DNA from 3 places in the Arthrobacter sp. 10L424 genome. Region 3 is predicted to be linked to each of the others. Evidence: riboswitches for the same ligand, from Rfam matches in the RefSeq annotation. Region 3 holds a riboswitch; each other region holds the start of a gene.
The links. A riboswitch is a leader RNA that binds a small molecule or an ion and turns the genes downstream of it on or off. The one in region 3 is predicted to bind cyclic di-AMP.

Region 1: linked by a shared signal. The riboswitch ahead of AC1DC5_RS18600 (aggregation-promoting factor C-terminal-like domain-containing protein) and the one ahead of AC1DC5_RS13460 (NlpC/P60 family protein) in region 3 are both predicted to bind cyclic di-AMP.
Region 2: linked by a shared signal. The riboswitch ahead of AC1DC5_RS08515 (NlpC/P60 family protein) and the one ahead of AC1DC5_RS13460 (NlpC/P60 family protein) in region 3 are both predicted to bind cyclic di-AMP.

The regions. Positions count from the first base shown of each region.
Region 1 is NZ_JBFTJH010000015.1:515-7,288, reverse strand. Features, by position in the region: gene AC1DC5_RS18615 (phosphatase PAP2 family protein) at 1-650, shown strand, start outside; gene upp (uracil phosphoribosyltransferase) at 663-1,298, shown strand; gene AC1DC5_RS18605 (glyoxalase superfamily protein) at 1,390-1,767, shown strand; gene AC1DC5_RS18600 (aggregation-promoting factor C-terminal-like domain-containing protein) at 1,917-2,699, opposite strand; cyclic di-AMP (ydaO/yuaA leader) riboswitch at 2,698-2,858, opposite strand; gene AC1DC5_RS18595 (sensor histidine kinase) at 2,963-4,591, opposite strand; gene AC1DC5_RS18590 (response regulator transcription factor) at 4,595-5,335, opposite strand; gene AC1DC5_RS18585 (winged helix-turn-helix domain-containing protein) at 5,961-6,774, shown strand, end outside.
Region 2 is NZ_JBFTJH010000003.1:632,237-639,010, reverse strand. Features, by position in the region: gene AC1DC5_RS08540 (transglycosylase domain-containing protein) at 1-1,304, opposite strand, end outside; gene AC1DC5_RS08535 (universal stress protein) at 1,612-2,070, shown strand; gene AC1DC5_RS08530 (GYD domain-containing protein) at 2,295-2,615, shown strand; gene AC1DC5_RS08525 (DNA alkylation repair protein) at 2,738-3,244, shown strand; gene AC1DC5_RS08520 (hypothetical protein) at 3,262-3,531, opposite strand; cyclic di-AMP (ydaO/yuaA leader) riboswitch at 3,732-3,902, shown strand; gene AC1DC5_RS08515 (NlpC/P60 family protein) at 3,908-4,633, shown strand; gene AC1DC5_RS08510 (dihydrofolate reductase family protein) at 4,692-5,279, opposite strand; gene AC1DC5_RS08505 (serine hydrolase) at 5,599-6,642, shown strand; gene AC1DC5_RS08500 (DUF1918 domain-containing protein) at 6,735-6,774, shown strand, end outside.
Region 3 is NZ_JBFTJH010000007.1:106,516-113,289, forward strand. Features, by position in the region: gene AC1DC5_RS13455 (HNH endonuclease) at 1-470, opposite strand, end outside; gene AC1DC5_RS13460 (NlpC/P60 family protein) at 691-1,449, opposite strand; cyclic di-AMP (ydaO/yuaA leader) riboswitch at 1,759-1,928, opposite strand; gene AC1DC5_RS13465 (M23 family metallopeptidase) at 2,065-2,883, opposite strand; cyclic di-AMP (ydaO/yuaA leader) riboswitch at 2,888-3,101, opposite strand; gene AC1DC5_RS13470 (iron-dependent transcriptional repressor DtxR) at 3,247-3,942, opposite strand; gene serC (phosphoserine transaminase) at 4,207-5,334, shown strand; gene AC1DC5_RS13480 (MFS transporter) at 5,427-6,746, opposite strand.

The sequences.
Region 1 (6,774 bases), on a different contig from region 3:
GATTGGACTCCTTCGTTACAGGGTTCACCAACATCGGCGGAGGAATCGGCATGCCGATCCTGGCCAGTATCCTCACGGCGTGGCTCATCTGGGCCTCCCGGACCTGGCGGCCGCTGATCCTTATCGGCGCCGCCGCAGCTGTGTCCACCACGGCCACCACGCTGGGCAAGAAACTGATCGGCCGGAACCGCCCCGACCACGCGGACGCCGTGCCTCCCTACGAGGACTCGCCGTCGTTCCCCAGTGGACACACGCTCAACACCACGGTGGTGATCGGTCTCGTGGTGTACCTCGCCTGCCTGCAGGTGAAGCGCACAATTGCGCGGGTTGCCCTGATCGCTGCCGGTGTGGTTTTCGTGGCGGCAATGGGGATGAGTCGGGTCTTCCTGGGCCATCACTGGATGACCGATGTGATCTTCGGATGGCTGCTGGGGTTGGCCTGGGTGGCGATCGTGATCATGGCCCACAGATTCTTCCATGTGCTGCGGCACCGGGAACAGGCGGGTCCCGCGCCCACGTTCGACCACCCCGCGCACCTCAAAGACGGCGACGGGGTCACCGGCAGCGGCACCGGCAAAGAGGGCCAGTCCGGCGGTAAGGACGACGTCGGCGCCCGCGGTCCCACGGGCGGGCCACCGGCCGCTGGGTGATAGTTTTGACCCATGCGCACTTTCGTTGTGGACCACCCGCTGGTCGCCCATAAGCTCACCGTTCTGCGGGACAAGAACACCCCGTCCCCGGTCTTCCGCCAGCTCACCGAGGAACTGGTCACGCTCCTGGCGTACGAGGCCACCCGCGAAGTCCGCACCGAACCGGTCACCATCGAGACCCCGGTCAGCACCACGATCGGCACCGCTTTCACCAAGCCCACGCCGCTGGTGGTCCCCATCCTGCGTGCGGGACTCGGCATGCTCGAAGGCATGACCAAGCTGGTCCCCACCGCCGAGGTCGGCTTCCTGGGCATGGCCCGGGATGAAGAGACCCTGGACATCATCACGTATGCCGAGCGTCTCCCCGAGGACCTCACCGATCGCCAGATCTTTGTCCTGGACCCCATGCTCGCCACCGGCGGCACACTGCGTGAGGCCATCAAGTTCCTCTTCAAGCGCGGCGCCTCCGACGTCACCTGCATCTGCCTGCTGGCCGCTCCGGAAGGCCTCGCGAAGCTGGAAGAAGAGCTCTCGGACGCCAACGTGACGATCGTGCTCGCCTCCATCGACGAGAAGCTCAACGAGAAGTCCTACATCGTCCCGGGCTTGGGCGACGCCGGCGACCGCCTGTACGGCGTGGCCGGCTAACCAGCCACGGGGTTGGGCCCGCCGCCGCGGCGGGTCCACGCCCTTGGGATTGCCCTACCGCAAATCGCGGTCCGGGACTAGCCTGTGGCCCATGGACTGGAAACTTGAGCTTGTCTTTGTCCCTGTGTCCGACGTGGACCGCGCCAAGGATTTTTACGTCAATAAGGTCGGGTTCAATGCCGACTACGACGAGCGGCCCATGGACGGCATCCGTTTCGTCCAGTTGACCCCGCCCGGTTCCGGCTGCTCGATCGCCATCGGCGAGGGCCTCAACGACGCCCCGCCCGGCACCGCCCCGAGCCTGCAGCTGGTGGTCAGCGACATTCAGGCCGCCCACCGGCAGCTCAAGGACAACGGCGTGGATGTCAGCGACGTCGACGTCCAGGACTGGGGGCACTTCGTCTACTTCGCCGATCCCGACGGCAATAAATGGGCGGTGCAGTACCTGCCCAACCGTCCCAACGGCTAGTCGCGCCCTAAGCCGAACGGTCCGGCCACGGCCCGACGGCCCGACGGTTCCCTCGGGTTGTCGCGGGTTGTCGCGGACCGTCGCCGGCAGAGCTAAGGCCCCGGATCCAGTGGGATCCGGGGCCTCAGTTCAGTCCGACCTTCTGGTGTTTAGTACCAGTTGTGGGCGTAGTGGAAGTTCAGGGCGCCACACGGTGAGCCGTAGCGGTCCTTGACATACTTCAGGCCCCAGTTGATCTGGGTCCGGTAGTTGGTCCGGTAATCAGCGCCCGCGCTGGCCATCTTCTCGGCCGGCAGGGCCTGGACCACACCGTAGGCGCCGCTGCTCTTGTTGGTGGCCGTCGTCTTCCAGTCAGACTCCTTGGTCCAGAGCTTCGTGAGGCACTGCATCTGGTCTGCAGCCCAGCCGTGGGATCCCAGCTGGCTGGCCGCGTAGGCCTGCGCGCCGGCCGGGTCGTCGATGGCAACGGGGGCAGGCGCCGGTGCCGGTGCCGGGGCAGCCGCCGGAGCGGGAGCGGGAGCCGGAGCAGCTGCCGGAGCCGGGGCAGCTGCCGGGGCCGGTGCTTCGGCAGGCTTGACCTCGGTGGACTGGGCCGCGGCGCCGCCGGTGGGGAAGGTGGTCTGGTTGTCGACCCGGACGCGCTCAAAATCGAGGTGCGTCAGGGCATCCGCAGTGGGGGCTGCTTCCGTGGACGTGCCCGCGGTGGCATTGCGGGCAGCCGTCTCGGAGGCATGCCCGGCAGCGCCGACCCCCACGAGCACCGCGCAGGCGGCGGCAACAACGGCCGCGCGGCGGCCGGTGGTGCCGAAGTTCTTGGCAAGCCGGGACAGGGCTGAAGCGGGCTTGGCCGGTTCAGCGCGGTGGCGGGACACCTCGGAGCGGGTCTTCTTCGTAACGCCATCAGGGCGCGTTTGTGGCTTGAATTCAGTCATGATCGCCTCTCAACGCCTGCGGAGTTAGCTGTCGGGTTCGGATGAGGTCATCCGGCCGCACGGAATCTCACGTGTCGGCTTCACCCCAAGGGTGCAAGATCTGCAAATGCCCGGGAACTCTGGGTCCCCCGCCTCTGCCTGGTGCAGCGGAATCCGGGAGGCGGCAGAGTTTGGCGTGCATCCGGATGTGCGGCGTCAGTGATGGCCACACTCTAAAAACCGTACAGGAGCAGCCTGCTTAAGTCACATTTAGGTAACGGAGATCACGACGACGGTGTGGCGGCTTGCGCCGTCGGATGCTCCCCCTGGACCGGGTTCGGCGCGGGCAGCCGCACCACAAACTCGGTCCGGCCGGGCGCCGACGTCACGCTGACCGTCCCACCGTGAGCCTCAACAATCGACTGCACGATCGAGAGTCCCAGTCCGCTGGTTCCCTCGGCGGAAGTCGGGGGAGGGGTCCCCGTGGAAGCACTCGCGGCGGACGGAGGCCGGGGTGGGCGCAGCGGCAGGTGCGGCAAGGGCCGTCGGACGGCTGCCGGCGTCGTCACCGGCACCGGATTCTTCCGGGAAGCATCCGCCCGGGTGAAGCGCGCAAAGACGCGGCCCATAAACTCGGGGGCGATCCCGGGCCCGTTGTCGGTCACCGTCACCACGGCGCTCCCGTCCGGGGTTCGCCCAACGCCGGTCACCACAGTCGTTCCGGGCCCCGTGTGCTTGCGGGCGTTGGAGAGCAGATTGGCCAGCACCTGGTGGAGCTGGGTGGCGTCTCCGCGAACCACCACAGGCTCTTCGGGAAGCTCCAACTGCCAGACGCGGTCCGGGGCCATCACCTTCTCGTCGCTCACCGTCTCCACGGCCAGCTGGGTGAGGTCCACGTCGCTGAGCTTGAGCGGCTGGCCCTCATCCAGCCGGGCGAGCAGGAGCAGGTCCTCCACCAGGGTGGTCATCCGCTCGGACTGGCTCTGAACACGGGCCAGGGACTTCTGCCCGTCGGGGGTGAAATGCTCGGTCATCCGCATCAGCTCGGTGTAGCCGCGGATGGCGGTCAGCGGTGTGCGCAATTCATGCGAGGCATCCGCCACGAACTGGCGCACCTTCATCTCGCTCTCCTGCCGGGCTTCGAGGGCATTGGAGACGTTGTCCAGCATCAGGTTCAGGGCATGGCCGACGCTGCCCACCTCGGTTCCCGGATGGGCTGCCGACGCCGGAACCCGTACGGCAAGTCCCACTTCCCCGGCGTCGAGCGGAAGGCGCGAGACCTGCGTCGCCACCTCGGAGAGCTGATCCAGCGGCTTCATGGTCCGGCGGATCAGTGCCGTCCCGACCAGGCCGATCACTACGAGGCCCCCGGCGGACACGACCACGGTGGTCCAGACCAGGGAGGCCAGCGTGTTCTGCTTCTCCGCAAGTGGGAGTCCGGTCACCATCACGTCGCCGTTCTGGGCCTTCGCGGCCACCAGCCGGTAGGAACCGGCGGACAGGATCCGGTTGACCGGCGGGTCGCGGGGGGAGAGCTTCAGGAGGATCTCGTCGTCGTCGGCGGTGAGTGACCTGCGGGTGGCGTCCTCCGCGAGAAAACCGGCACTGCTGACCGACTCGTCCACAATCCTGGCGTTCAGGGTGCCGACCCCCTGGCCGCGTGCCTCAAGGGGATCGGAACGGCCGCCGGCGCGGCCAAAATCGCGGACACGGTCCGAGGCCTGTTGCAGCTGCGTGTCCAGTTGCCGGGTCAGGAAGAGGTCCATCGAGGCATAACTGACAAGTCCCACGGCTCCGCAGATCGCCACGAGCAGCGCCATGGCGACGAGGACAAGCCTGGTGCGCAGGTGCCACGTGGACGGGTCGCGCCACTTGATAGTGGAGCGGCTGGCAGTGCCGGAGGGTTCGGGCACGGATCAGTCCACCGGCTTCAGGACGTAGCCGGCGCCCCGCACCGTGTGGATCATGGGCGGATGAGTGGCGTCGACCTTCTTGCGGAGGTAAGAGATATAGAGCTCCACGATGTTGGCCTGCCCGCCGAAGTCGTAGTCCCAGACCCGGTCAAGGATCTGGGCTTTGCTCACGACTCGTTTTGGGTTCTCCATGAGATAACGCAGCAGCTCGAATTGGGTTGCCGTGAGGTGGAGCTCTTCCCCTGCCCGCCGCACTTCGCGCGTATCGATGTTCAGGACGAGGTCTCCGACGACGAGTTCGGCGGTATCCATGGCGGCCACCCCGGAACGTTGGACCAGCCGGTGCAGCCGCAGGAGCACTTCCTCCATGCTGAACGGCTTGGTCACATAGTCGTCCCCGCCGGCAGCCAGCCCGGTGATGCGGTCCTGGACATCGTCCTTCGCCGTCAGGAACAGGGCCGGCACCTCCGGCGCGAAGGCGCGGATCCTGCCCAGCAGTTCAACGCCGTCGAACCCGGGAAGCATCACGTCGAGCACCAGCACGTCGGGCCGGAAGTCCTTGGCAAGCTTCATGGCTTCCGGGCCATCCGCCGCGACAGCAACCGACCAGCCCGCCATGCGCAGGCCCATGCTCATGAGCTCGGAGAGGCTGGGCTCATCGTCCACGACCAGGGCACGGATGGGGGAACCGTCCGGGTGCGTCAGCTGGGGGAGATTGTTGGTCATGGAGTGCGAAGTGGCCATGGGACTACTCTCCGATCTGCCGGTTTGGTGCGCCTTTGGGGATCCTGTGCGGCACCTGTGAATCCCAGCCTAGCGAGCTGGGCATCCCGGGAGCGCTGGTCCGGCCGCAATTTTCGGAATCCCGTGGTGACCACTCTGTGGGACGGCCGGCGGCTATTGATAAGCAGGCGAACTGTCTGTCCGGGCTGGCTTGCCGTGAACTATTTTGCGGATTGGCCTTGGTTGCACGAACAATATTCGGCCACAAGGGCCTCAGTGGCGCTCGATAAGCAGAACGATTGTTATTTTATTGACCCGGCAGAATTGTGATCTGCGCGACAAATCAGCGTTTCGTCTCGCATGGTGGACATTCGGGTCCATTGTTACTTGCAAGTTTTCATTGTTACGTTGCACACTTCAATTGTGAACAAGAACTCAACAGCACCTGCAGTCGCAGTTTTTTGGATCAGCACACCCGCTGATACCGATAAGCGTTGTTGTCGAATGCACGCCTAACTTTTACACCCCGAAAGTTTCTAGGCATTCGCCCCCAGCCCAGCGTAGGGCGCCCCTCCCCAGATTTCATTGCGGGGAAAAGTAGCATTCGAGCCGCGATGACGGCCATTCACATTGAGGTAAGCAATCCATGTCAGTTGCATCCGGATACGTCCACATCTCCGTCCGTAACGCCGGCAAGGCCGGCCAGGCCTCCGGTATCCGCCAGGGCTTCGGCAGCCGCCCGTCCTTCGCCCCCGCCGGATCCGGCGCCAGCTTCCCCGCCCCGGGCTATGCACCCCAGGGATATAACCCCAACTCCTATGGGCAGCTCCGCGCTGTTCCGCCGGCGCCGGCCACGGCCCCGACACCCGTGATCGCCCCGGGTGACGGCAGCCACGTCCGTCCCGTCCCCAACGACAACGTCGCCCGCGGCTTCGTGCTCTACATGGGGATCGACGAGGAAACCGCGGCGGCCGCCGGGACTTCCATCGCCAAGCTTGCCCAGGAGATCCGGGCCTACGCCCAGTCCTTGGTGTCCGGCGCTGAAAGCTACGCCGCCGTCGCCGTCGCCCCGGCAAGCGCCCCGGGCTCCGCGCTCGACGTGGTCCGTTCCACGTTCGGTGACCCCACGGTGGGCGCCCGCCAGCGGTCCGAGACGGCCCGCCTACAGCAGCCGCAGGACCCGCGTCCCTCCGGTGTGCTGATTGACCTTGCCCGCCGTGAGGTGGCGCTCGACGGCGAATCCCTGAACCTCACGTTCAAGGAATTCGAGCTCCTCAACTACCTTGTGGAGAACGGCACCCGCACCGTGGGCCGCGACGAGCTGCTCGAGGGCCTGTGGCGGAACGCCGAAGAGGTGCCAAACGAGCGCACCATCGACGTCCACATCCGCCGCCTGCGCTCCAAGCTCGGCCGCCTCGCCAACACCGTGCGTACGGTCCGTGGCCAGGGCTACCGCTTCT
Region 2 (6,774 bases), on a different contig from region 3:
TTCCCCGAGTTGAGCCATTCCGCGAATGTGAACGGTTTCATGGTGGATCCGGGCTGGAATCCGCCGGCGCCGTTCAGGTCATTGCCGTCCGCGTCCTTGGAATCGACGTTGAAGTTGAGCTGGGTATCAAATTTTCCGGGGTCGGGGAGGAACACGGTGTTCTGCGCCATCGCGAGGATTTTGCCCGTGCCGGGCACGACGGAGACCAGCGCCGCACCCCATTTGTCCGGGTTGGTCCCGGCTGTGGCGTCCACCTGCGCCTGCGCGGCCAGCTGCAGCCTGCTGTCCAGGGTGGTGGTGATGGTGAGGCCTCCGCGGTACAGCTTCCGCTGCCGGGTGGCGAGGTCGACGCCGTAAGCCGGATTGTTGAGGATGAGGTGTGAAACGTAGTCGCAGAAGTAGGGTGCAATTTCCGCGCCGGCGCAGCCCTGCCGGCCCGGCGTGATCTTAAGGTCGACGCCGGTGGCGATGGCGGCGTCGTAGTCGGCTTGGACGATCATCCTCTGGCTGAGCATCTTGGCCAGGACCTCGTCGCGGCGCCGGAGGGAGTTGTCCGGATAGACGGAGGGGTCGTAGAAGCTGGGGCTGTTCACCAGGCCGGCGAGCAGGGCGGCCTGCGGGAGGGTGAGTTCCTTCGCTGTGGTGCTGTAGAAGTAGCGCGCCGCGGCCTCAATGCCGTAGGCGTCCCGGTTGAAGAACACGATGTTGAGGTAGCCCTCGAGGATCTGATCCTTGCTGTAATTTTTCTCCAGTTCGATGGCCAGCTTGATCTCGCGGATCTTGTCCCCGACGGTCTTCTGGCCCCCGCGGATAACCTCGTCGCCGCGGTCCGCCGACACGAGGGACTCGGTGACGACGTTGGCGACGTACTGCTGGGTCAGCGTGGACGCGCCCTGCCGGCCGCCACCGGTGAGATTGGAGGACAGCGCCCGCAGTATCCCTTGGGGATCTACGCCGGCATGTTCGTAGAAGCGCCGGTCCTCGACGGCGATGATCGCATCCTTGATGTACGGGGACATTTCGGCCAGGCTGACCCGCACACGGTTTTCTGCGTAGAAATTGGCGATCAGTTTCCCGTCCGCACTCAGCACTTTGGTTGACTGCGACGGCGGATCAACCGTCAGCCCCGAGGGGAGCTGGTTGAAGAACTTGATTGAGTTGCTGCCGGCAACTCCGGCGGCGGCAACACCGGGGACCACCAGGCCGGCAACCAGGACGCCGCAGAGCGCGCTCACTGTGAAGTAGCCGAGAATTGCCCAGAGAGCCACGGCGAGACGAGATCGGGTTCGTCTTCTCAGCTCCATCTTTCCCCCACTTGTCACGCTCGAAATATGTGGTCAGAAATGCCCCGCTTCACCCCTGTCCGGATCGATTCAGATCCCGGAGCGCCTCACCGCCGTCGTCGGCTGTGGCGTTCCGCCCGGTGCCGCAGTAATCCCATGTCCATAACATAGGACCGCCTGCCCGGCCGGCGCCACACCCTGACCGGATGAACCAGGCAGAACACACGGAGAACCCGTGTTCTCCGTGGTGATGCCTTGACACTGACTTTGGCCCACGCAGAAACTGAAAGGTCCAGGCTGCTCAGTGAAGCTAGGGAATGGAAAGACAATGGCCGGTACAGATTCGTTCGTGATTGTGGTTGGTTTTGACGGTTCCGAGAATTCTCAGAATGCGCTGACGTGGGCTGTGGATGAGGCCCGGCAGCGCAACGGCCAGATCCGTCTGGTCACGGCCTGGAGCAAGCCCCCGCTTGCCTGGTATGCGGCGGTCCTGGAAACGGCCGCCGGCGAAATCGTGGCAGAGGATTCCCCGCAAGGAATCGCGGAAACCCTGCAGGCCGACGCCCTAAAAAGGGCCGAGGACGCGGGAGTCGAAGCCACCGGGCAGGTCGTTCACAACGATTCACCGGCAGCAGCAGTAGTCGACGCCGCCAAGGATGCGGATCTGGTGGTGGTCGGCTTCCGCGGGCACGGCGGATTTCCCGGCCTGCACCTGGGCTCGGTCGCCACCCAGATCATCAGCCACGCACCGTGTCCGGTTCTCGTCGTCCGGCCCAAAGCCGCCTGAGGCGCGGACCGTCGTCGTCCGCAGTCGCTTGTGCCACCGGGAGCCCGGGCGCACAATGGCCTGCCTGCCGGGGGAGTCTTCAACAACCGTTGAAAGGGTGCGGGGGAGCGCCTACGATGTGGCCACAACCCCATTCTGGGGACCAACTCCGGGACCCGCCGTCAAAGTGGCTTTGACACACTTTGCCTTGCCCGAGTCCTGGATATGACAGGACGGGAAGGGTCATGACTAAGTATCTGTTCGAAGCGAATTACGTGGGCGACGGCATCAAAGGTCTCATGCGCGAAGGGGGAACGAAGCGCCGTGACGCGCTGGTCGATGCCCTCAAATCCGTGGGCGGATCGCTCGAATGCTTCTACTACGCCTTCGGGGAGAGGGACGTACTGGGGGTCTTCGAGGTCCCGTTGCCGTCCGATGCCGCCGCGCTTTCGCTTCTTATCAACTCATCGGGCTCTGTGAACGTGCGCCTGAAGCCGCTCCTGACGCCGGAGGATCTGGACGACGCGGCCAAGAAGACGCCCACGTACCGGGCACCGGGTCAGTAGGGCACCGGGCCTGGCCGACACCGGACTTCGCTGCCCCGCGGTTACGGGGTAGACAGGGCACGACGGCGTCGGGCCACTTGGGTGCTGGGCCTCCCCGCCGCAGGATGCGAAACAATGGCCCCATGAGTGATGCCGGCGACTTCATTGACCTTGCGCTCCAGCGCGAGTCGTCGTGGGGCCGGGCCGAGGAGTCCGAGGCCAGGCACGGAAGTGGCCACCGGTACTACGGCGCATCCGTCGGAGCCGTGCGCGGAACTGTCCGCGATGCCCTCCGGCGCTATCCGGACCTCACTCACGATGACATCACGGCGCTTAGCTCCGAGCTGTGGCAGGTGCCGGTCTTCGAACGCCGCCTCGCCGCCGTCGTCCTCCTGCAATCGAGCGTCCGGCTGCTGACCAACACAGACCTGACGCGGATCGAAGGCTTCGTCCGGAGCGCACAGCTAAGCGCCCTGGTGGATCCGCTCGCCACCGACGTCGTCGGCCCCCTGATGGCGGGTCTCGACGTCGTCGGCAGGGTCCGCGCGGACAGCGTTCTGGACCGCTGGGGGAGGGATCCTGACGGCTGGCTGCGCCGCGCCGCCGAGATGGCTAGACCCGGCCGGAACCTGACTTCTGACGGCCCGTAACGCCCGGGGAAATCTCCCTAGCTTCCCGGCCGGCGCTCCACCACGGCGTAGGCCTTTTCATCGAAGAACTCCCAGTCGGTGACCACCATGAAACCCAACGCGTCCACGCGGTCGTTGAGGACGTGGACATCGAAGCCGCCGTCACGGGGCTCAGCGTCCCAGGTGGAGACGAGGACCTCCCCGTTTTCCAGTACCAGCAGCTCGGTGTTGACGTTGAAGTCCTCCGGCGGTTCATTGCTCAGCTGGCAGATGGCAACGCAGTGCGTGTTGACGTCGGGATTGTTCATTTGGGGCCTCCGCTTCTGGGAACCGTGATGCCAATATCCTATTCCCGAATCGGCGTCTGGCGTGGGGAAAGACCGCCCGCAACCCCTTTCCGCCGTTACCTCAATGTGACATGCCGTGATCATTCCGTTACCGTTGTTAGGTGCCTGTTGTTTCCGAGACGGGCTCTCCCCAGCCGATTGCCTAACTCTGCCGCGGCCGTGGGGATAACTCGCAGCAACGTCCGGCAGAGACGGGGAAACCACTATTGACCCACTGTTAGTCAGGGGTCTTGGGGTGAAGCCGCACGGCCCGCAATGATCGGGCCCGAGTGCGGCCGGGTGCCTCCCATCCGAATCCGACAGCTCACCTCGCAGGCATTGGGAGAGGCTCCTTTTAATGATTTCCAGCAATACCCATGCGCCCAAGCGCGCCGATCTTCGCAGCAAACGCCGTACCGCCGGGACCATCGGCCGCCAGGCCGCAGTTCTCGTCGCCGCTTCCGGAATGGTGCTTAGCGGCGCCATGGCCGCCAACGCAGCCGATGCGCCGGCCAAGCGCGACGCCGCCCCGGCGTCGTCCGTTGACGTCAAGGGCCAGGTCGGCGCACCGGTCATGGCGGACTCCGCTGTCCAGATTACTTTCGAGCGCCCCGCCGTTGAAACAGCACCGGCGCCCGTGGTCGAGGCCCCCAAGCCCGCGGCCGCTCCGAAGGCCCCGGCAGCACCGGCCGCCGCAGCTCCTGCCGCTAAGGCGACGGTGAAGGTCCAGTCGGCCCCCGCCCCCGCCGCTGCCCCGGCAGCCGGTGGAGTCAACGCCACACTGCTGTCCATGGCATACGGCCAGATCGGCATCACCCAGGACTGCACCGCCATGGTGGAGAAGGCCCTGAACGCTGCCGGCATCCCGGTCGGCGACATCGGCCCGACGGCCTTCCTGAAGTACGGCCAGGTCGTCTCCACTCCGCAGCCCGGCGACATCATCGTCCAGTCCGGCCACGTTGCCATCTACGCCGGCAACGGCCAGGCAATCAGCGGCGGCATGAACGGCGTCAACGCCACCATGGCGCACCCGCTGTCCTGGCTGACGGCCACCGGTCCCGTGACGTTCGTCCGCGCCGGCTAAGCAGTACCGCTAACAGCACGCAGGAGACCGGTCGATCGGGTGCCTTGGGGGCAGCGGATCACCGGTCTTTTGCGTGTCCGCCATCCGGCTCGGCCGCGTACCGCAGCAGAATTACGCCGTTCCCGAAGGTGCGGCTCTCCAGCAGCCGGAGCGAAGTCAGGGCATCCGTCTCCTTGAAGAGGGGCGTCCCGCGTCCAACCAGAACCGGATGGACGTAGATCCGGTACTCGTCGATCAGGCCGAGCCGTCTGAACGCCGCCGAGAGGGTTGCGCCGCCGAGTGCGAGGTCGCCGCCGGGCTGGTCCTTGAGTTTCATGACGTCCTCGACGACGACGTCGCGCACCACCTCGGTATTCCAGCCCGCCTTCGCAAGGGTCCTGGAGTAGACGATCTTGGGCATGTCCCGCCAGATTCCGGCGAACTCGCTCTCGGGGGCTGAGTTCGAGGGGTCCTGGTCCGCCGTCGGCCAGTACTCGGCCATCATCTCGTAGGTGACCCGGCCGTCCAGAAAGCCGCCCATCGTCCGCAGCAAGTCGTTGAAGTGGGTGTGCAGTTCCTCATCGACCCGATGCCAGCTCAGGTCCTGGTCCGGGCCCTCGATGAATCCGTCCAGGGACACTTGCATCATCAGAATGACCTTGCGCATCGCGGACTCCTTCAGTGGGCTTCAGGGGTTCCAGCGTACGACGCCGGGCGCGGAGGCGGCATGGGGATACTGCCCGACGCCGGGCGGCAGCATACTGCCGGATTGGCCATCTCTGGGTCGGACGCGGGGCAAATGGCATCGGCTGACACACACGCCCTGCGGGCGCCGAACCTTGCGCTCAGGCCGTGCCCGGGGCAGAATGCATTAGATTTAGAGCCGCACCGCGGTTCCTTTCGTTCGAAGGAAGAGTATGCCGGCGAACCTGCCTGTGGCGTTTGCGGACTTTGCGCCGCCACCGATGTGCCGGCGGTGAGGCCCGGTGGATTCCTGGGGGCCCGGCCGGCATTACAGCAGCGGCCGACACACACATGAGACCACCGAGGGTGCGGGGCCGCGTGCGCTCCGGCGCCTTGGCGGAATCCGCCCGCAGTTCCTGATCATGCTGGTGACGGTCCTCGCCCTGGTGTCGGCCGTGAGCGTTTACGCCACCGTCCAGTCCCGGGTAGCGGTCGACGCCGTCGTTCCGCAGGCAGCGACCGAATCCGCCACTGCGGGTGCCGCCGGAGGGGCCGACGCACGGTCGGTCACCGGCGGGGCGCCGTCGGCAGCGACTCCGTCACCGACTGCTTCGACGCCGGCCCCGACGCCCGCCGCCGTCGTTCCTCCCAAGAGCCTCATCGGACCGGCGCTCGACGCGGAAATTAACGCGATCATCCAGGCCAACAGCGCCTACCGGGTCGGCGTGGCCCTGATCGATCTCAGCGACGGCGAGGTCCACGAGTACGGGGAGAAGACCAAGTTCGTGGCCGCCAGTACCGGGAAAGTCCTCGCCGCCGAGGCCTACTACCATCTGGTGGAAACCGGTAAGGCGTCGCTGACGGCCCGGATGGGGTCGTCCACCGCGGGCCAGCAGATCCGGCAGATGATTCAGCAAAGCAACAACGAATCGTGGGCGCTGATCCTTGCCGCCGTCGGCCACAAGGGACTGACCGACTACGCGGCCTCGCTGGGCATCCCCTATGACCGGACGGTAAACGGCCTGACTCCGGCAGAGATGGCGAAGACCCTCTCCGGGCTGTACAGCGGCCGGCTGCTCAACGCCGCGAACACCGCCCAGTTGCTGTCCTACATGCAGAACACCAATTACGAGACGATGATCCCGGCCGCCGCACCCCCGGGGATAAACGTCTTCCATAAGTACGGTCTGCTCAACGGCAATCTCCACGACGCGAGCATTCTGGTGCAGGGGGAGCGGGCCGTCGTGTTTGTGGTCTACACCCTGGGCCGGGACATGTCGGACATGGCGGCACGGACCCGTGTCATCCAGCAGCTCACCGGCAAGGTCGCCGCCGGGGTCTTTTGACGAAGCACCGGCTTCCCAACCGGGCCGTTCACTAATCGGCCCGTTCCCCTAAATGACACAGAATCGTAGGCTGGAGAAGGGAGGTGAATGCCATGAAGGCAGCACAGGGAGACCGCATCATCATCCGTGGCA
Region 3 (6,774 bases):
TCCCAGGCCGGGGTGGGCTTCTCCAGCTCCTTGATCTGCCAGGTTGCGCCCTTGGGGGGCGCGGGGCTGAAGCTGAGCTTCCATCCCATTTCGGCGGGCGTGTGGTCGCCTTTGGCGTTGTTGCAGCGCAGGCAGGCGGCGACGAGGTTTTCCCACGAATCCGCACCACCCCTGGATTTGGGCTGGACATGATCGATGGTGTGGGCGGCCTTGCCGCAATAGGCGCAACGGTGCCCGTCCCGGCGGAGCACGCCGCGGCGGCTGACGGTCGTCAGGGTGTTGTACCGGGGCCTGATGTAGCGATTCAGCAGAATCACCGAGGGCCGGCCAAGGACGTCCTGCGGTCCAACGACGGGATCGTCGCCTTCCGCCACGACACTGGCCTTTCCAGTCAGCACAAGGACGAGCGCCCGGCGGAAGGTCACAACCGCCAGCGGTTCATATCCAGCATTCAGAACGAGAGTGCGCATCCGCATACCTCTTCACGGCCGCACCCGCCAGGGGCACGAGGGCCGGCTGCCCTCTGCATGGTCGGGCTATGGATCGACAAAACAAGAGTAAACACCGAGGTGCCGTTTCACCGAATCTTTTTTTGCCGGCCGTGGCCCGTGTCGGCTGAAGTTCACGTTGCGGCAACGCAAAGGACCCCTGCCGCATGGCAGGGGTCCTTTGCGTAAAAAGCTGTTGTCCTTAGCCGCCGACGCGGATGAAGACCGGGCCGGAGCCGACGTTTACGGTCTGGAGGGAAGTGGTCCCACCGTTCCAACCGCCGTGAACTGCCATGCCGTTGCCGACGTAAACAGCGATGTGGGCCATGCCCGCGCCACCGTTCTGGTAGTACGCGAGGTCGCCCGGCTGTGCCTCGGCGGCGCTCACGGTGCGGCCGAGGGACAGGTAACCTGCCGGCCAGCCGTGGTAGTTGATACCTGCAGCAGCCAGCGCGTTCGTGGCGAGTGCGGTGCAATCCTGGCCAACGCCGATCTGGGCGTAGGCGGCAGCGGCGATCGTGGCGCCCATGCCGCTGGCGACGCCGGCCGGAGCCTTGGCGCCGGCCACGGAAGCGGTGGCGGCGGCGCCGACCTTGGTGCCGGCGGTGTTGGCGGTGGGCGTTTCCTGGACCTTCACGACGGGCTTCGCCTTGACGGGGGCCGCAATGGTGGCGACTTCGGTCTTGTCGTAAGCGATCGAGATGCTGGAAGCAGCCGAGATGGCCGCGGGGGCGGCGGACTGGACTTCGAGGGTGGAAGCGGAGGTGGATTCGCGCTGGACGTTGGCCTCAGCAGCGTTGGCTGCGATGCCGCTGGTCAGGACGAGGCCGGAAGCAGCAGCGATGACTGCTGCCTGGCGGCCCACGCCACCGGCGTTGTCGCCGACAGCCTTGGCAATAACAGCCAGCGAGTTGGTCTTGGTGACCTCGGCGCGGTGCCGTGCGTTTGCACGAGTAGTCATTAAGTTCTCTCTTTCGTGATCCTGTGGCCGCGCTTTTCAGGCGCGTGCTGAGGACGCTCCGGCATCTTGGGGGTACGCCGGATCGCCCCGAAGTGGGTTACTTAGCGAAGGGTGTACTGCGAAGACGCGCCAAAAGCGGGAACTGCGTGCAGGTGCATGGCCTGCGGGCCGGACTCAGCAGAGATTGAGGCGGCGGTGTGAGATCCGTTCCGGGCGCCGGCAAGGGCAACCGAGGAGTCGGATTTCAGCGGGCTCGTAAGAGCCGCGCAAGCGCGGTGACGCGCAGCATTGTGGCGTGAAGACACGAAAGTAGCCTCTCCCAATGCCTGCGAGGTGAGCTGTCGGATTCGGATGGGAGTCACCCGGCCGCGCTGCTTCCTGGGAAGCTTTGCGACTTAACCCCAAGGCCTTCTTTCGAAGGCCAAAATTGGTTCCCCCGCCCCTGCCAGACGATGTAATGCGAACGGACCTTGAGCGGTGGCAGAGCTAGGCAATCCACTCAAGAGCGCCAACTTCGGAAAAGTTGGCGTAGGTCAAACTTACAACAGTTGGGACTCAATGTCACATTCGGATCACGGCGTGTCACAAGAATGCGAGAGCGTCCGATCAGCTTTGTTACAGCCAGCCGGTCGGGTCGACAACTTCGCCGTTGACCATGACCTCGAAGTGAAGGTGGCAGCCCGTGGAGGCGCCTGTGGTGCCGCTCATCGCCACGACCTCGCCGCGGGAGACCTGCTGGCCAACCTTGACGGTGGCTGAGGACAAGTGGTTGTAGGTGGTCTCCAGGCCGTTGCCATGGTCGATCACGACACGGTTGCCGCCGCCGTAGGGGTGCCAGCCGGTGAACGTCACGGTCCCACTGGCTGCAGCCAGGACGGCCGTGCCGCACTGGGCGGAATAGTCCTGGCCACGGTGGAACTCGCCGGAGCCGCCTGTAATGGGGCTGACGCGATATCCAAAGGGTGACGCGGTTTTCAACTGGGCCAGCGGCGCCCCGAGGCTTCCGGCGGAGGCCGCGCGGGTGATCGAACCGACGGACTGGGCACTCAGCAACTGCTTGAGCTTTCCGTCCGGGTCGCCCTGGGTGGTGACGGCGGTCCGGTTGAAGTCGATTTTGGCCTCGCCAGCCGTGACATCAGGCTGGACTGCGGCCGAGATGGATCCCGTCGACCCCGCGTTGGTGGCCATAACGGGGCCAGTGGCGGGGACGGTGACGGTGAGGACCAGTCCCGTAGCGGCGAGTGCAATGCCGGCCTTTTGCCCAACGCCGCTGGCGGCGGCAAAGTCTGTTACCTGGCGGAACGGGCTGCGGCGGCCCCTGCGTTCGTCGCGGTGCGCGTCACGTGGGCGGTCGGCCAGGACGGCGACGGCCGGTCGCGGCTCCGGAGCGGGACCGGTCGCACGACGGCGGCCCCTGGCGGTCTGGGTGGTCAAAAACGGTTCCTCTCTGGAGAGCCTGCGGAGTTAGCTGTCGGATTCGGGTCAGAGAGTTCAAAGACCCGGTCCGCCGTGGCAGGCGTCCAGACACAGAGGCATCCAAAGAGTCCCTCTGTGGTGTGTGCTTGCCGCTGACGGACTTCACCCCAAGGCTGATGAACAGCCGGAAGTGGTTCCCCCGCCCCTGCCAGAAGGTGACTCTGCTACTGATCCGCTGGCAGAGCTCGGCTTCGGATCAGATAACGCTTTGGTATCGGTACTAGTGATCAACTATAGGCGATTAAGCCTCGCAGAGATAAATCCGTTATCGAATCTGTGCATAACTCATGGGTCGTCCGATGAGCAGTGGGTTAAGTCCTGTTAACCGACGGTAACAAAGACGTGGGCCGCAACCTCGGGCGGGAGTTCCAGGGCGCCTTCGATATCGGGTACCCGGACGGAGATGTACTCCCCTACCCGTTCCAGCGACACCAGGGCTCCGGGCCGGATACCGCCTTCGTCGAGCTGGACGAGCAGTTCCGGTTCGACCTGGATGGGCTCGGCCAGCCGGTTGACCCGGACCCGGGAATCCGGACCGTAGCCGGCCATGGCTTCGAGAAGGTTCACCACGCCATCCCCGTAGGGCTGGGATGGCAGGCCGCCGAGTTCCGCGAGGCCCGGAATCGGGTTGCCATAGGGAGACACCGTGGGGTGATCCAGCAGCTCGAAGATGCGCCGCTCCACCCGCTCGCTCATGACGTGTTCCCAGCGGCAGGCTTCCTCATGCACATAGGCCCAGTCGAGCCCGATGACGTCCGCCAGCAAGCGCTCGGCAAGGCGGTGCTTGCGCATGACCTCAATCGCACGTTTCCGGCCGGTTTCCGTCAGTTCAAGGTGCCGGTCACCGGAAACGACCACCAGCCCGTCGCGCTCCATGCGGCCGACAGTCTGGGAAACAGTGGGGCCCGAGTGACGCAGCCGTTCGGCGATGCGGGCGCGGAGGGCAACGATGTTCTCTTCTTCAAGTTCCAGAATGGTCCGAAGATACATCTCGGTGGTATCGATCAGATCCGTCATTCAGCTCAGCTCCTCGAGCGCCGTCCTTGCGTGTTCCCACCGTACCGCGAGCTGCTTGCGCCCTGGCGGGGTCCGCCGTACGTTCGCAGGTCAGCTTAGCCTATTTTGAATTACTCCGGATAATCTCAGTGACCGGACTATGACGGGCTCTTTTGCCTCCCCCGCCGGGCAGTCAGGCAGAATGAAACGCAAGGCTTCGTTGCAGCCACCCTGCCGGGCCGCCTCCCAAGCCACGCTTTGTACCAGCCGAAAATTGGAGCCACTGTGAGCGACACCAGCATCACGATTCCCGCCAACCTCCTGCCCAAGGACGGCCGGTTCGGCGCCGGACCGTCCAAGGTCCGCCCGGAACAGATAGAGGCCCTCGCTGCGGCTTCCGGGCTGCTGGGAACCTCCCACCGCCAGGCGCCGGTCAAGAACCTCGTGGGATCGGTCCGGAGCGGGCTGAGCCAGTTCTTCCGCGCACCCGAGGGCTATGAGGTCATCCTGGGCGTCGGCGGGTCGACAGCGTTCTGGGACATTGCCAGCTTCGGGCTCGTGGACAACAAGGCCCAGCACCTGTCCTTCGGCGAATTCGGCTCGAAGTTCGCCTCCGCCACCAACAAGGCACCCTTCCTGGCGGACTCCTCCATCATCAAGTCCGAGCCGGGGACCCGCCCGGCGGCCCGGGCTGAGGCCGGCGTCGACGTTTACGCCTGGCCGCAGAACGAGACGTCCACCGGCGTGGCAGCTCCGGTCCGGCGTGTGGCCGGCGCCGATGCAGGCTCCCTCGTGCTGGTTGACGCCACCTCGGCGGCCGGCGGGTTGGATGTCGACGTCGCCGAAACGGACGTCTACTACTTCGCCCCGCAGAAGAACTTCGCCTCCGACGGAGGCCTGTGGCTTGGCCTGTTCTCCCCGGCAGCGCTGGAGCGGGCGGCCCGGATCAAGGCCGGCGGCCGCTGGATCCCGGATTTCCTCGACCTCCAGACGGCTATCGACAACTCGCGGCTGAACCAGACCTACAACACCCCTGCCCTGGCCACGCTCGTCACCCTCGACGCCCAGGTGCAGTGGCTCAACGCGAGCGGCGGTCTGGACTTCGCCTCCGCGCGCACCGCGGATTCGGCCGGCCGCATCTACCGCTGGGCCGAGGCCTCGGAGTACGCTACCCCGTTCGTGGCGCAGGCCGAGGACCGCTCCAACGTCATTGCCACGATCGACTTCGACGAGTCCATCGACGCCGCGGCAATCGCCAAGGTGCTCCGCGCCAACGGCATCGTGGACACCGAGCCCTACCGCAAGCTGGGCCGCAACCAGCTCCGCATCGCAACGTTCGTGGCGATCGAGCCGGACGATGTATCGGCGCTGCTGGAATGCATCGACTTCGTTGTGGGCGAACTGAAGAAGTAGCTCCCCCGAATCAGGCGGGGCTGGCAGCGCCAGCTTCCACCGCCGTCGGCGGCGTCGTCCGGGTGTCGCATCCCCGGGCGGCGCCGTCGGCGTCAGGCGCCGGTTGCGCCGGCGCCTTCCGCGTCAGGGCCGGTGGCGTCATGGCCGGGCGCGCCGGCGGCCACGACCCGGAAATGGCGCAGCCCGCGGGCCCGGCGGTCATACCTGATCCGCAATTGCCTGGCACGGATGATCCACACCAGCCCGATCAGGGCCGCGATCAGCCCGGACGCCGCCGCGACGCTCAGGGACCATCGGGGGCCGGCCACGTTCGCGACCCAGCCCACGAAGGGCGCCCCGATCGGTGTGCCTCCCATGAAGATCGCCATGTAAAGGGCCATCACCCGGCCCCGCATCACGGGATCCGTGGTCGTCTGGACGTAGCCGTTGGCGCTGGTCATCATCGTGATGGCGAAGAGCCCTACGGGAACCAGCGCCACGCCGAACCAGAAGTAGCTGGGCGCCAGCGCGGCTATGCCGGAGGCCACGCCGAAGGCTCCGGCCGCCCCGAAAATGATCCGCAGCCTGGGTTTCTTGCGCCCGGCGGAAAGCAGGGCGCCGGCGACGGAGCCGATGGCCATGATGGAGTTCATCAGCCCGAAGGCGCTGGCGTCCAGGCCGAATTCCGTGCCGACCATGGCCGCGATGAACAGCACGAAGTTCAGGCCCAGGGTGCCCACGATGAAGACCGCGACCAGCACCACCACGATGTCCGGCCGGAAGCGCACGTACCTCAGCCCCTCGCGGATCCTGCCCTTACCGGGTGCGGCCCGGGGCAATTGGCGCAGCGACGCTGAGGGTATCTTCCACAGGCTCAGCAGCAGTGCCACAAAAGTCAGCGTGTTGATCAGGAAAACCCAGCCGGGGCCGACAGCGACCGTGAGGATACCGGCCACAGCGGGGCCGATCATCCGGGCCACATTGAAGGAGGCGCTGTTGAGGGCCACCGCGTTGGGAAGGTAGTCGTCCCGGACCAGTTCGGAGACGAAAGTCTGGCGCACGGGGGCGTCGAGGGCCGAAACGACGCCCAGCAGCAGGGCGAAACCGTAAACATGCCACAGTTGGGCGGCCCCGGACACCACGAGGATGCCGAGGGCTGCGCTCAACAGTGCCATCGCGGACTGGGTCAGGACGAGCAGCTGCTTGCGGTTGAAGCGGTCGGCCACTAGCCCGGCCACCGGGGCGAGGAACAACTGAGGTCCGAGCTGCAGTGCCATGGTGATGCCCATGGCCCCGGCGTCGTGCTCGGTCAGGTGGTCAAAGACCAGCCAGTCCTGGGCAGTGCGCTGCATCCAGGTCCCGATGTTGGAGATGATGGCGCCGATGAACCAGATCCGGTAGTTCAGGATATGCAGGGACTTGAAGGTGGACATCATGTCCAGCCCTCACTGTGCAGCGCCC